DNA from 3 places in the Thalassolituus sp. UBA2590 genome. Region 3 is predicted to be linked to each of the others. Evidence: predicted binding sites of a transcription regulator. Region 3 holds the regulator's gene; each other region holds the start of a gene.
What was found. The regulator sigma-54, encoded in region 3, starts transcription at its own class of promoters, with help from an activator protein. The targets are predictions, from matches to a motif close to TGGCACNNNNNTTGCTNT.
Positions count from the first base shown of each region.

Region 1: flgB (flagellar basal body rod protein FlgB) is a predicted target of sigma-54. The motif match lies at 3,286-3,303, and genes of this name have one in related genera.
Region 2: B2067_RS05480 (ammonium transporter) is a predicted target of sigma-54. The motif match lies at 2,682-2,699, and genes of this name have one in related genera.

Region 1 covers NZ_DDKU01000089.1:580-5,792, reverse strand. The annotation lists gene flgN (flagellar export chaperone FlgN) at 1-193, opposite strand, end outside; gene flgM (flagellar biosynthesis anti-sigma factor FlgM) at 205-534, opposite strand; gene flgA (flagellar basal body P-ring formation chaperone FlgA) at 612-1,334, opposite strand; gene B2067_RS08440 (chemotaxis protein CheV) at 1,411-2,334, shown strand; gene B2067_RS08435 (CheR family methyltransferase) at 2,340-3,173, shown strand; gene flgB (flagellar basal body rod protein FlgB) at 3,346-3,747, shown strand; gene flgC (flagellar basal body rod protein FlgC) at 3,750-4,199, shown strand; gene B2067_RS08420 (flagellar hook assembly protein FlgD) at 4,211-4,999, shown strand; partial or broken gene B2067_RS08415 (flagellar hook-basal body complex protein) at 5,021-5,213, shown strand, end outside.
Region 2 covers NZ_DDKU01000062.1:2,064-7,276, reverse strand. The annotation lists gene B2067_RS05495 (ABC transporter ATP-binding protein) at 1-40, shown strand, start outside; gene B2067_RS05490 (ABC transporter permease) at 37-1,254, shown strand; gene B2067_RS05485 (ABC transporter permease) at 1,287-2,486, shown strand; gene B2067_RS05480 (ammonium transporter) at 2,741-4,027, shown strand; gene B2067_RS05475 (hypothetical protein) at 4,030-4,761, shown strand; gene B2067_RS05470 (metallophosphoesterase) at 4,840-5,213, opposite strand, start outside.
Region 3 covers NZ_DDKU01000053.1:1,907-7,119, forward strand. The annotation lists gene lptA (lipopolysaccharide transport periplasmic protein LptA) at 1-570, shown strand, start outside; gene lptC (LPS export ABC transporter periplasmic protein LptC) at 1-8, shown strand, start outside; gene lptB (LPS export ABC transporter ATP-binding protein) at 567-1,292, shown strand; gene B2067_RS04925 (RNA polymerase factor sigma-54) at 1,437-2,996, shown strand; gene hpf (ribosome hibernation-promoting factor, HPF/YfiA family) at 3,061-3,363, shown strand; gene ptsN (PTS IIA-like nitrogen regulatory protein PtsN) at 3,367-3,825, shown strand; gene rapZ (RNase adapter RapZ) at 3,843-4,718, shown strand; gene B2067_RS04945 (HPr family phosphocarrier protein) at 4,731-5,000, shown strand; partial or broken gene B2067_RS04950 (magnesium transporter MgtE N-terminal domain-containing protein) at 5,130-5,213, shown strand, end outside.

The DNA.
Region 1 (5,213 bases), on a different contig from region 3:
ACTGTAAGCGGGTACTCGCCTGCTGTTTCAGGAGGGTTACCTGTTTCTCTTTGGCAGGGTTCAGAGTGTCCAGTTCAGACGTACGGTGGTGGCTTACGGCCTCCAGTTCCTGCTCTAGCAGGGTGAAGAGCTGCCGGCTGGCGTCTAGCTCGGATGACATCAGCCGGGCAAGGGGAGAGGTATCTAAAAGCATACCTGAGGACCTCAGAAGTTGAATCGGTCCTCAAAATCAAGCATTTTCCCTGCCAGTCTGTCGTAATCGATTTTGTATTCACCGTTATCAATGGCGCTACGTATGCGCTCAACGGTTGCGTCGTCGACGTCCTTCATCTCTTTAATCTCAGCTTCTATCTGCTGAATGCTTTTGCTGCTCGCACTAAGCTTGACCTGGTCGGTCAGCGGCGCGGATTCCCTGGCTTTGCCTTCAGCATTCGTTTCTGGGGCCTTAACGGGTTCAGTACGACTACGATTCGTGTCGACACTGTTGCCGTTAGTGAATTTACTGATGTTCATCATCATTTCTCCGAGCTTCATTCAGATGTACCTCTTCATTGTAGTTAACGGCAGCAGATTTCATTACTTTAGGAAAAAGTGTCAGTTTTTTTGAAAACTCACTGGACCTGTACTAAGCCATCGCCGATGACTTCCGCAAACAGGGTGGTTCCTGACTGTGTATTCCTGACTCGTATCTGTTCACCCAGGTGACCACGAGACAGGGCTTCCCCCTTAATCTCGACCTGAATCCCAGGTCTGACGAGCCTGATTTTGAGCAGTTGCCCGCGTTGAACAAGGTCGGGTAAGTCGACCATGTCAGGTGTGACAGGTGTTCCTTGCCTGAGTGTTCGCTTGCTCAGCATTCCGCTGACGGCGTCTATATTACTGAAATATCCTTTGTGCAGATCAGAAGTGTCCAGGCGACTGATTCTGAGTTGACCGGCATTGATAACAGTATCCCGGCGTATGTCGGTATCAGCTGTGACGACATTTGCAAAAACCTTAAGTTCAACTGCGAACGACTGGCGCCAGAAAGGTGCTGCACAGCTGACCTCAACGCCGTTGCGGCCTGGTTGCAGGTGACGGACAACATTCACCTCAAGCGACGCGTTGCAGCCTGGCAATTCATATCCCGGTGATACAGAAGGGTACTCAAACTCAGATACACTGGCGTCTCCCCCCAGCGCAATCCAGCGATTCTTCAGTTCAGCGGTGACATCATCCAGAGAGCTTCCGGCCTGAGCAGCGGTCGACAAAGACCAGATGAAAAAACCAAATAAAACGCCTGCGCTTCTCCGGTTCTCTACTATGCTCAATGAAGCTAACGAAAATGATGTCATGATTCCGGCACTTTTATTACTCATACCTCAGGTTGAGCAAAGGTCGTGCCGGAATTGATCTGAAAGAGAGGCACACATGGCTGGTGTTCTTGAGTCCGTAAACCAACGTACCAAGCTGGTCGGTGAAAACCGTCTGGAGCTGCTGCTTTTCCGCGTCCGCGGTAAACAGTTGTACGGCATTAACGTATTCAAAGTAAAAGAGATCATACAGTGTCCGCGACTGACGTCCCTGCCTGGCAGCAATCGTGTTGTCCGTGGGGTTGTTCACATCCGCTCAGGAACCACACCGATTCTCGATATGAGCCTGGCAACGGGTGGTCCTCCGCTGGAGGAAGTGAATGGTGCGTTCGTGATTATTACTGAGTACAACGGCGCGACTCAGGGCTTCCTGGTGGCTTCGGTCGACAAAATCATCAACATGAACTGGGAACATATTCATCCACCGCCCAAGGGCACGGGCCGCGAGCATTACCTCACAGCAGTCACTGAAGTTGAGAATCACATCGTCGAGATCATCGACGTAGAGAAGATTCTTGCTGAAGTATCGCCGGTGAAAGAGGACATCAGTGAAGGCATCGTCAGTGACGACGTCCGTACTGAGGCCGGTAAAAAGAAAGTTCTGATCGTGGATGATTCTAAGATTGCGCGTAAGCAGATTACCCGCTGTCTGGAGAACGTTGGCGTAGAGGTTGTCGCTCTCGAAGATGGCAGACAAGCCTGGGAGCACCTGAAAGGAATCGTAGACGAGGGTGAGCGACCGCAGGACCGTTACATGATGTTGGTATCCGATATTGAGATGCCAGAGATGGATGGCTACACGCTGACCACTCACATTCGTAGTAACGATGCGATGAAGGGATTTTATGTAGTACTGCACTCATCACTGAGCGGTGTATTTAACCAGGCAATGGTTGAAAAAGTGGGTGCTAATGACTTTATTGCAAAGTTTGACCCCGACGTACTGGCCGACAATATTGTGAGCCGAATTAACCACGGTTGAAATTGATGACGCATAACAAGAAGGAAGTCGTGGTAACTGCTGCGGAGTATAACCAGTTCCGCGACTACCTTGAGGGACTCTCCGGCATTCTGCTGGGGGATGGCAAAGAATACCTGGTCGCCAGCCGTTTGCGAAAGCTCATGGCCGACCGTAATTTACCCAGTCTGACCGAGCTGATGTACTGCATGGAGCGTGACCGTCAGTTCAAAAATAACGTCATTGATGCCATGACGACCAACGAAACACTCTGGCTGCGTGACAGTCATCCTTTTGAAATTCTTCGTAATCGCGTTTTTCCGGCACTCGCTGAGCAGTCGTCGCCCATACGTATCTGGTCTTCGGCCTGCTCAACAGGGCAGGAACCTTACTCCATCAAACTGACTGAACTGGAATTCCGGCGAACGAGCTCGAAACGTCTGCCTGCTGTGTCAGTGTTGGCTACCGATTTATCAGAAAGTGCTTTGAGCGCCGCCAAAGAAGGGACGTACCCATGGATGGCGATACGGCGTGGCATGCCAGAAGACCAGCTGGCGAAGTACTTTGAAAAAACCGGAGACGATGCCTGGCACGTCGGCAAAGAACTGCGCCAGGGCGTGGAGTTCAGAAACTTTAACTTGAACGACAGCTACTCGCGTCTCGGCACCTTCGATATTATCTTCTGCCGCAATGTACTGATTTATTTCAGCGCCGAACGTAAGCGCGACATCCTATTGAAAATGCACGGTGCTCTGAAGCCGGGTGGCTACCTGATCCTCGGTGCTTCAGAAGCCTTGAGTGGGATGCCGGATCACTATGAAATGGTCAGTTGTAACCCCGGTATCCTCTACCGGAAAAAGTAATCGTTTTAGCCTTTGCCGCTGGTAGGTAAGGGCTTGCCGTTCCCCTCTGTGAAATTCTCCTTTAAATGCCCGCTTTTTTGATAACCCATTGAAAAATAAGTAAAAAATAAATTGGCCCAGCTCTTGCTGTATCTCTGCAGACGAACACATATGGCAAACAGGCAGGTACAGAATGGGCGCAATCAACTTTACCAACGCACTCGGAATCCACGACAACGCAATGCAGCTTCGTGCGCAACGCGCCGAAGTACTGGCAAACAACCTTGCCAATGCAGACACCCCAGAATTCAAGGCCCGTGATTTTGATTTCAAAGCCATTCTCGAAGCAGAAACTCACAGCAACACCTCATTCGGTATGGCAGCGACGCATTCTGCTCACCTGAGTGGCACCAGCGGCTTTGCCGATGACGAACTGAAGTATCGCAATCCTCTGCAGCCATCCATCGACGGTAACACGGTCGACGCCCAGACCGAACAAGCTCTGTTTGCCCGTAACAGCATGGACTACAACGCCAGCTTCGAATTTTTGAGCGGTAAGTTCAAAGGCATGCGTAACGCGATCCGGGGAGAATAATTATGTCACTGACCAGCGTACTTAACATTGCCGGAAGCGGTATGACTGCCCAGTCAGTCCGACTGAATACCACCGCCAGTAACATTGCCAACGCCGACAGCGCTTCAAGCTCTGTGGATGAAACCTACCGCGCACGCAAGCCCTGGTTTTCCGTGCTCGAAAGCGAAGTGAATTCAAAAAGCCGGGATGTGAACGGTTTTATGGATACCGATGCGGCCATGGGTGCTGGCGTAAAAATCGACGGCATCGTCGAAAAAGATTCACCGCTGCAGGCACGTTTCCAGCCAGATCATCCAATGGCGAACGACGACGGCTACGTGTACTACCCGAACGTGAACATCGTTGAAGAAATGACCGACATGATGTCTTCATCGCGCAGCTATCAAATGAACGTTGAAGTTCTTAAAACCGCGAAGCAGATGCTGCAACGCACACTCACACTTGGCCAGTAAGGGGGCGATAAATGGCGATTAACGAAGTAAACAACAACGCCGCCGTACTGGATCAGTACCGTACGCCGACGCAGACCGAAGCCAAAGAAAACGAACTGGGTCGTAATGCCTTCCTCGAACTCATGGTCGCGCAGCTGAATAATCAGAACCCACTGGAGCCGACAGATAACCAGGCGTTCGTTGCTCAGCTGGCTCAGTTCTCATCGGTTGAAGGGATCGACAACCTCAACGATACGGCAGAGAGCATGGCGGCACAGTTTACCTCCAATGCCGCTTTACAGGCGTCAAGTCTCGTCGGTCAGAGTGTGATTGTTGATGGTAATACCACAGGCCTGCTCACGAACGGCGGTGTGGTCAGCGGCTTCACTGAGGTACCTGCGGCGACAGGCGACATGATGCTGACCATCGAAAACAAAAATGGTCAGACTCTGGAGCAGATTTCACTCGGTTCACATGACGCGGGCGCCATGTCTGTGCGCTGGGATGGCTACAACCTGATGGTCGATGGTGACATCGTCAACCTCGACCGCAGCAAGATGAATCTTGACCAGTACCTCCGCGATGAAAATGGCGAGATCGTACTGGACGATAACGGAGATCCTATTGAAAACGTCTACCCACCAGGTCAATACGTTTTCAAACTCAGCGGCACGATTGCCGGTGAGAGTGAACAACTGGATATGCAGATGAGTTCACGTGTCGACAGCGTCACCATGAGTGCAGGTGGCGAAGTGACCCTGAACTTAACCGGTGGCGAACGCGCCAACCTTGATCAGATTAAACAGATTCTTGACGCCTGATCCGGCGAGAGGAGTACAAATATGGCTTTTAATATTGGTTTAAGTGGTATCCGTGCAGCCTCTACGGATCTGGAAGTCACAGGTAATAACGTGGCAAATGCCAGTACCGTTGGCTTTAAAGAATCCCGTGCAGAATTTGCCGATGTCTACACCAGCACCTTGCTTGGTACCGGTCTGAAGCCGGTCGGTAGTGGTGTACTGGTTGATAACGTCC
Region 2 (5,213 bases), on a different contig from region 3:
TACATTCGCCATTCGCTCCTCAGAAGAGCCCGCCCTATGATCCGCCTGCAGGATCATTTCACCTTTACCCTGCGCTCACTGACACGAACGCGTTTTCGTACCACGATGCAGTTAGTTGCTATGGCCATTGGTGTGCTGGCAGTGGTGTTGCTGACCGGCATTGGCGAAGGCGGACGACGGTTCGTGATGGCCGAGTTCGCAAGCCTCGGCAACGATGTGTTAGTCATGCTGCCCGGCCGAAAAGAAACCACCGGCGGCCTACCGCCATTAACCGGCGAAGGCACCCGTGATATCACGCTTGAAGATGCCCAAAGCCTCATGCGAATTTCCGGTGTCGAGCGTATTGCACCGATCGTTGTGGGCACCAGCCGCTTGAGCATTTCAGGGTTGAGCCGCGATAGTTTAGTTCTCGGGACAACTCAGGATTTCTTCAGTATTCGGGATCTCGCGTTCAACCAGGGGCAGGCGTTTACCACTCGCGAAGGTAGCCGTAGCCGCTCGGAATGTATTTTAGGGGCAACACTGCGGGATGAGTTATTCGGCCCGAAACGCGCGCTGGGGCAATGGATAAATGTCGCGGATTATCGCTGCCGCGTGACGGGCGTACTCACTGACTCAGGAACGGGTTTCGGGTTCGATATGAGCAATACTCTGATCTTGCCCGTAGATAACGCTATGCAGATCTTTAATACCGAAGGTCTGTTCAGGGTAATGATTCAGATTGAGAACATTGATGCTGTGCCAGCCATGACCACAGCCGTTGAGCAGCAAATGAAGCTACGCCACGACGGCCAGCTGGATATTACGATTGTTACGCCCGACAGCCTGCTCAGTGCCTTCAATAATGTACTGTTAATCATGACCTTTGCAGTCGCCGGTATTGCGGCCATCAGCCTGCTAGTTGCCGGGGTTTTAATTATGAATATGACTCTCATCGGCGTTGCTCAGCGCCGGGCTGAAATTGGGTTATTAAAAGCACTCGGGGCTTCATCAAAAGAAGTCCGCTTATTGTTTATTACCGAAGCCACGTTACTCGCCACCAGTGGCGCTGTACTCGGCATGTTGATCGCAGAGTTTATTCTTTGGGGTCTCAGATTTAAATTTCCCGAAGTGCCCTTCGCAACCCCTTTATGGGCCAGCGTATCGGCGATTGGTGTGTCTGCCATTGCGGGTATTCTCTTCTCCTGGATACCGGCGCAGAAAGCCGCAAAGCTACCACCCGTGTTGGCACTGCAAGCTCAGGCAGGGAAATAACTGTGGTAGACCTTGCTGCGAGGGAAATATAAATGATCAGACCTGACGACTGGCTTCGCCTTGCTACCTCACCTGTCACCAGCCAGCCGGGCAAAAGCGTATTAACTGCGCTCGGCATCGCCATTGGTATTGCCGCAGTCACGCTGTTAACCACACTCGGGCACGGCGTTCGCCAATATGTTCTGGATAGCTTCTCACAATTTGGCACTCGTATTATTGCAATAACGCCGGGCCACAGCGAAACCGCCGGTATGGCCGGAGGGTTAATCAGCTCAGTGCGATTACTGACCCTCGATGACGCCGAAGCCTTAGCGAGAATTACCGGCAGCGAATGGGTGGTATCAAATGTTCAGGGCTCGGGGCCTATACGCTACGGCGAGCGCGTTCGCAGTACAGAGATTCTCGGTACGACCTCTGATTTTAATCAGGCCTGGGACTTCCCTCTGGCGATGGGAAAGTTTCTGCCCGACACCGGCGGCAATAGCCCTGCCGTTGCAGTGATAGGCGACACCTTATACCGAGAGCTGTTTCGTAGCGAAAACCCGCTTGGAAAGTTTATCCGCATTGGTGGCCAGCGTTATCGGGTCATTGGTGTGATGCAACCCAAAGGCTCAACACTGGGGTTTGATCTTGATGATATGGCGTATATTCCTGCGGATCGTGCTCTTACGCTTTTTAATCGGGAAGGATTAATGGAAGTGGATGTCGTGTTCTCTGAGGGCACAACATCCAGCCAGATGCTTGAGCGCATAAAAGCGGTGATGATGAAACGCCACGGCCAGGAAGACTTCACCCTGACCAGCCAGGATGAAATGCTCAGTAGCATGAACCGCATTCTCGGCATCCTGACCATAGGCGTCGCGGCTTTGGGTGGGATTTCTTTATTAGTCGGCGGCGTGGGTATCTTCACCATCATGACGACCAACCTGACCGAGCGCACCGCAGAGATCGGGTTACTGCGAGCCATTGGTTGTCCGCGACGGCAGCTGCTCAGTCTCTTTTTGGGCGAGGCCGTCATGCTCTCATTATTCGGTGCTTTTATCGGTATCGTTATCACAGCCGTTGTCGTTGCCCTGTTAAGCCTATTGGCCCCGGCCTTTCCGGTTCAGATTCAGTTTTCAACACTGGGACTGGCCATTGCAGTAGCGACGATCACTGGCCTTATTTCCGGCATTTGGCCCGCCTATAAATCATCACGGCTGAGCCCTATTGAGGCTTTACGGGGGGAGTAACTTTCCTTGCCCTAAACCCAGTCATCACGCTTTTCTTTGGTGCGACAGTGCGCCCCAAAACCGACCACACTCGCACCATCATGGTTAGCCCAGTTGTTTTTATTCATTCCGGTATATTTTTCACAAGCTGTTCAAGGCCCGCCGCAGCTGCATCGCGACAGATAACCCGCCCTTAATTACAAAGTTATAAATAGATGGCATGACACTTGCCAATCAAGCAGGAGAAACTTTATAAGAAACATAGGCTTAGCTATATGTACATTCCCCCAGCGATACTCCTGTCGCTTACTCTGATCCCCGGAATCGCTCACGCCGATACCGGAACAACCAGCATGGATATCGTCTGGATTCTGTTTTCTGCCACACTTGTCTTTTTTATGCAGGCCGGTTTTGCCTTGCTTGAAAGTGGCATGTCTCGCGCAAAAAATGCCATTAACGTGATGATGAAAAACTACATCGATGTCTGTATCGGTAGTCTATTATTCTGGGCCATTGGCTTCGGTATTATGTTTGGCAACAACCCAACGGGCTTCTTTGGCACCACGGCATTCGGCTTATCTGAAGGCAGTAACTGGGACTTTACTTTCTTGTTATTCCAGACCATGTTCGCTGCGACCGCTGTCACTATCTGCAGTGGTGCCATGGCCGAACGCACTCGCTATACCGCCTATTTATTATCTGCGGCGGCCATCGTCACCTTTATTTATCCTGTGTTCGGAAGCTGGGTCTGGGGCGGTAGTTACGGCGGTCAGGGCTGGTTGGCTGAGCTGGGCTTTATTGATTTTGCAGGCTCTACCGTTGTGCACTCTTTGGGCGCATGGTGTGCACTTGCCGGGGTCATTGCGGTTGGCGCCCGTACTGGTCGTTTTGATAATTCGGGCAAAGTACGGAATATTCCGGGCCACAATTTATCTCTGGTTGCACTGGGTGGCTTCATCCTCTGGTTCGGCTGGTTTGGCTTTAATGGCGGCAGTGCATTATCTGCGTCAGAAAATATTGGCGGTATTATTCTTAACACTCACCTTTCCGCCGCGGCGGGAGCCGGCGGTGCGATTCTATTATCTGCTCTGTTGCAGCGTCCGATTCTTTTAACGACCACAGTTAATGGTAGCCTCGCAGGACTGGTCGGGATCACCGCGGGTTGCGCAACGATGGAACCGCCATTCGCCATCGTCACAGGCGCTGTCAGTGGTGTGATTGCAACTCTGGGTCAGGACCTGATGCTTCGTTGGAAACTCGACGATGTTGTTTCAGCAATTCCCGTGCATGGTTTCGCCGGTGCCTGGGGCACGATTGCCGCGGGGCTCTTTTTCGCTGGCGACATGTTCGATACTCAGCGTGTTGCGACTCAGGCCATTGGTGTCATCACTGCCTTCCTCTGGGCCTTCCCGCTGTCGCTGCTGGTGTTCACGCTGATTCGCTTTATGATCGGCCTACGTTCTTCGAAGGAACACGAGCAGATGGGCCTCGATTGTACCGAGCACAATGAAGTCGGTTATCCAGAGTTCCAGCAAAACATCACATTCCGTCAGGAGCCATAAGCATGAGCCCTGATATTAAACGTCGCATCGTGTTTACGATTTTGTCGGACTATATTGCTGGCGAAGAACTTCGCCAGGTTATGATCCTATGGCAAGCGGAATTTTCTGAACGCTCGCGTTATGAACTGAATCAGTTCCTGGGCGCGTGCCGGGATGTGCCTGGTATTCAGCAGAATCGCCTTGAGATTCTCAGTCGTCTGGTGCGCATGGTCATGGCTGCTAACGAATCTGATCTGAAGCCTGACCCCATCAACTGGATGAATTCAGCAGACGATGCAGAAACTTCGTTTACGCCTTCTGAGCCGGTGATCAAAGAAGAGACCCGTCGGCCTCAGCAAACTGCCTCCAGGCCTTCGCAATTCCAGAAGAACTCAGATACGGCACCGCAGAACAGTCTGGTCGCCGAAGTAGTTAATATGCTGTTTAGCCGCTTGCGCTCAGATCAGATACGCACCATTAAATCGTATGTGCTCAGCGCTGCTCAGAAGAAGAAATTGCAGCCAGCAGCTGTGGCTATGTTTGAACAACCGGATATTTCGGTCTCAGCCGTTCATACCCCACTCGAAATCAGGGATGCACGTAAGCTGATTAACTTCACCTACATCGGCTGCTGCGAGGCAATCGGCCCGGTAGATGCCGACTTGCTGCTTAGTAAAGCGGTACGCGAGGTCGGTGAGAAGTATCGAGGCACTGAGCCCTATGCGAACTGTCTGAACCAACTTCTGGGGCGGTAACGTTTGCAGCATGATTAAAAATTAAAAGCCACTGACAGGCTGCCAGTGGCTTTTTACATGTATCAGCAAGTGAGTAAATCAATCTCGCATCAGTTGATAGCTGTGCGCCAGCGTGTGTTCTCCAGTCACTTCATCAACTGTATACACGCGGACTATCAGTTCATTTCCTTCAATGTATAAATGCATAAAACCCAGAACATCACCCTGCTGAAACTCAGCTGGGTTACGATTAACATCGTCAAGTGGACGTTGTTTTGCGCCTGCACCTGACACTATCTGAGTCATACCATCGCAACGTTCTACGGGTGGCAGAATCTGAAGATCATGATCATGGCCAGAAATCATCAGGTCAAAATCGCCGCATAAATTGTCGCCTACGAAATCATAAAAAGCGTATCCGAAAGCAGGAACACCATCGTACCAGCCAGCGTTGCCGTGACGGCCATTTGAAA
Region 3 (5,213 bases):
TTCAATAAACTGGCCGTGATGTCGCTGTCAGTGATCGCAAGCTACACAGTCGCATTGCCGGATGACTGGCAGAAAGAAATGACGATCCTCTCAGATTCTGCAGAAATCGACCGCCGCGCAGGTACAGTTGTGTATGAAGGCAACGTCATTCTTACCCAAGGCACGCTGAAAATAGAAGCCGACCGCCTGATGATTCTGCGCAACGGCGACACCCTCGAAAAAGCCGTCGCAGAAGGCGACCGCGCCCGTTATCAGCAGCAGATTGAAGTCGGTAAACCGCTCACCACAGCCCTCGGCAACCGCATCGATTACTACACCAGCGAGCGCCGCATCATTATCACCGGCGATGCTGAGCTGGAACAGGAAGGCAATATTTTCAGCGGCGAACGCATCACCTACGACATGGCAACAGAGACCGTGCGTGCTGATGGCACCACCGCTGAGTCGTCGACCGACAGCACAGATGAAGACTCCGGCCGGATCAAAGTCGTTATCCAGCCGCCAAAACCTGAGTCCGAATCTGACTCAGAGTCTGACACGACAGAATCTCCGGAAGCAGCGACAGAATGAAAACACTGAAGGCAGAACATCTGGCCAAAAGTTACGGCGGCCGCGAAGTCGTTAAAGACGTGTCTATACGCGTTGAAAGCGGTCAGATCGTTGGTTTGCTGGGCCCTAATGGCGCCGGCAAAACGACCTGTTTCTACATGATCGTCAACCTGGTGCAGGCTGATCGTGGTCGCATCATGATCGACGACGAAGACATCAGCCACCTGCCAATGCACGGCCGCGCCCGCAAAGGCATCGGCTACCTGCCGCAGGAAGCGTCGATTTTCCGCAAGCTCAGTGTTGCCGATAACATCATGGCAATTCTTGAGACCCGTAAAGATCTCAATCGCCAGCAGCGCACCGAACAGCTCGAGCAGCTACTCAACGAATTTCATATTCAACACATCCGCGACAGCGCAGGCATGGCGTTATCCGGCGGTGAGCGTCGACGTGTCGAGATTGCCAGAGCGCTGGCAGCAGAGCCCTCCTTCATTCTGCTCGACGAACCCTTCGCCGGTGTAGATCCGATCTCAGTATCGGACATCATGGATATCATCCGTCAGCTCAAAGCGCGGGGCATCGGCGTACTGATCACCGACCATAACGTGCGCGAGACCCTCGCGATTTGCGAAAAGGCTTTCATCGTCGGTGGCGGCCACATCATCGCCGAAGGCACGGCTGAAGACGTACTGGCGAATGAACAGGTACGGGAAGTCTACCTTGGTGACGATTTCCGTCTTTGAAACTCTGACCAATGTCACGTACTGTAAGGTTATCTATTTACTCTGGTAAGCAAAATAGGTTCCATACACAAGGACTTTGCCTATAATGCTAGGTGCATCAAACAAAAAGATGGTTAGATTTTCAGGTCGTAATTACCGAGTTATATGAAGACATCCCTTCAGATTAAGATGGGCCAGCAGCTGACAATGACGCCTCAGCTGCAACAGGCCATCCGCCTCCTCCAGCTTTCAACGCTGGACCTTCAGCAGGAAATTCAGGAAGCGCTGGATTCCAACCCAATGCTGGAAAGCGAAGAGTTTGATGACAACAGCGACTCAGGAAACGAGTCCGACAACGATTCCCGCAGTTCTGATTCCGATAACAACGACAGAGACAGCCGCGAAGACCGTGAGAGCAGCTCTGACAATCAGGATTACGACAATTCCTACGATGACAATTCCTACGACGATCAGAGCGGCCAGGAATCTCTCGATGAGCAATGGTCGAGCGAGAAACTGCCCGATGACCTGCCTGTAGATAGCCAGTGGGAAGATACCTATCAGGTCAGCGCCGGAGTCGCATCAAGCTCCGGGCCGGTAGACGAAGACTTTGACTACGATTCCCGCTACGCCACCAGCGACAATCTGCAGGATCACCTGCTCTGGCAGCTAAACCTGACCCCAATGTCAGATGCTGACCGCGAAGTTGCGACCATGCTGATTGATGGTGTAGACGATGATGGCTACCTTCACACGACAGTTGAAGACGTCATTGAAGCGATGGACCCATCACTCGAGATCGAAGAAGAAGAAGTGATGGCTGTTCTTCATCGCCTGCAACAATTTGATCCGGCCGGTGTTTTCTGCCGCGACCTGCGCGAATGTCTGCTTCTTCAGCTGCATCAGCTTCCACAAGGTACCCCGTGGTTAACCGAAGCTCAGCTGATCATTCGTGATCATATTGACCTGCTTGGTAGCCGTGATTATCAGTCGCTGATGCGCCGTACCAAATTAAAGGAAGACGATCTGAAATCCGTCATGCGACTGATTAAAGAGCTGAACCCTAAGCCGGGTGCCGGTATCGCTTCAGAAGAATCTGAATACGTCATTCCAGACGTCATCGTCCGCCAGATTCGTGATGAGTGGCGTGTTGAGCTGAATCCAGAAATTGCACCCAAGCTGCGTGTGAATGCCGATTATGCATCGCTGATCCGCCGCTCAGACAGCAGTGCCGACAATACCTTCCTCAAAGATCACCTGCAGGAAGCGCGCTGGTTTATCAAAAGCCTGCAAAGTCGCAATGACACTCTGCTCAAAGTCGCAACCAAAATCGTTGAATTCCAGATAGACTTCTTTGAAGAAGGTGATGAAGGGATGAAACCGCTGGTGCTTCATGACATCGCCGAAGCGGTTGGTATGCATGAGTCAACGATCTCGCGGGTGACGACTCAGAAATACATGCATACGCCGCGCGGCATTTTTGAGCTCAAGTATTTTTTCTCCAGCCACGTCAGCACCGACAGCGGCGGGGAGTGTTCATCGACGGCCATCCGGGCGATGATCAAAAAACTGATCGCGGACGAAAACACGCGGAAGCCACTCAGTGACAACAAGATAGCAACGATGCTGGGTGAGAAAGGCATCAAAGTGGCACGGCGCACGGTAGCGAAATACCGCGAGGCTATGCTGATACCACCATCAAATGAACGTAAGCAGCTGATTTAGAGTCTGTTAGTTGAGAGTCAACAGACTTTGATTCACATACCGCCAGCGACACAGGAGACTTGGCATGCAAATCAATATCAGTGGTCATCATGTAGAAGTAACAGAAGCTATGCAGGCACACGTTGAAGATAAAATGGCTAAACTGACACGCCACAGTGACAGCATCACCACAGGGCAAGTCACACTGACTGTCGTTAAAGATCGACAGACGGCTGAAGCGACAATTCACATCACAGGTCACGACCTGCACGCCAAAGCAGAAAACGAAGATATGTATACCGCTATCGATCAGATGGTGGATAAGCTGGACCGTCAGGTTCTGAAACACAAAGAGAAGCTGGTAGCGCGCCAACACGGTCAAGGCTGAAGCATGTCTTTGAGTATTGAGGATATCCTCACACCGGAGCGGTCCGTCATTGACGTGACCGTTTCCAGTAAGAAAAAACTGTTAGAACAACTTTCATCTCTGGTTGCTGAAGAAATCGGCGACGCCTCCGCAGACGATATATACGAACGCCTGTTAGCACGCGAGCGCATGGGGAGCACAGGGATAGGAGAAGGCATCGCCATCCCACACTGCCGACTGCTGCAGTGTCAGAAAGCGTTGGGCATTCTACTAAGATTAAATACCCCGATAGACTATGATTCTATTGATGGTAATCCGGTCGACCTCGTATTTGCTTTGTTAGTCCCCGAGGAAGCGACCGACGAACACCTTCAGATATTGGCGACACTCGCCAGTAACTTTAATCAGGCGGAATATCGCGAAGCTCTACGCAACGCGCCAGACGCCAAACATCTTTTCCAGCGAGCGATCGCAGAGCGGTAGTCATCACGGAGTCGAATATGCGCCTGGTAGTTATCAGCGGAAGATCAGGATCGGGCAAATCGAGCGCTCTGCACGTTCTCGAAGATCTGGGCTTCTATTGCATCGATAACCTGCCGATCGGGCTGCTACCCGCATTGGCCAGTCAGGCAGATGCTAACGACAAGCTCACCCGGGTAGCGGTCAGTATTGACGCGCGTAACCTGTCGGCGACAGAAGAGCCTGTCGAACAACTACTGTTCGATCTGCCTAATGATCACTATCAGCTCGACGTGGTTTATCTTGATGCGTCTGAAAAGGTTCTGCTGCAACGATTCAGCGCGACACGCCGAAAGCACCCTCTCACGACCACAGAACTGTCACTGGCAGAAGCCATCGACCAGGAGAAAGACCTCCTTGATCCACTCGCCAATATGGCGGACCTGACCTTAGACACCACCCACATGTCTGTTCACGAGTTGCGCAGCATGATTCGCCTGCGGGTTGCAGATCGTCCGAACGGTGAGATGTCGATCCTGTTTGAGTCGTTCGGCTTTAAACACGGTATCCCGACAGACGCCGACTACGTTTTCGATGTACGGCACCTGCCGAACCCCTACTGGAGCGAAGACCTGCGAAAACTCACAGGCCTCGACAGTGAAGTACAGTTATTCCTGAACAGCTATGATGTTGTTGGAGAAATGCGGAAATCAATCAGCGATTTTCTGACTCGCTGGACGGATCGTCTGATCGAAGCAAATCGGAGCTACATGACCATCGCAATTGGCTGCACCGGTGGTCAGCACAGATCCGTCTACCTGGCGGAGCAGCTAGCCACCGAATACCGTATGAAATACCCGAACGTGCAGGTACGTCACCGTGAACTAGCGCGAGCGGCGAATCTGCCCACTCCATAACCCGGACACCGTATGATCCAGAAAAGCGTTCTAATAATAAATAAACTCGGCCTGCATGCCCGTGCTGCGGCCAAACTGGTATCTACCGCGTCAGCCTTCTCCAGCCAGCTGAAAATTGGCAAGGACGGGCGTATGGTCGACTGCAAGAGCATTATGTCGGTCATGATGTTGGCCGCAAGCAAAGGCACTGAGCTGATCCTGACAGCGGAAGGCAGTGACGAAGAAGCTGCCGTCGATGCCATTACCGATCTCATTGATCGCCGCTTCGATGAAGAAGAATAGCCCTCAGGAAAATCTGACGATAATCCCCGCGAAAACAGCTGATTAGGCCCAAAACTACGAGTACTTTCGTGGTATCAACCGAGCAATCAGGCTAGAATCAGTTAACCCGATTTACTCCGGATTCCGGCCATGGCTCAGCACACAGAAAAGGCAAAAGCAAAACTCCACAGCCTTAATGCTGCCCTGGAAAGTGGTGCCCTGAATAAAGTAGAG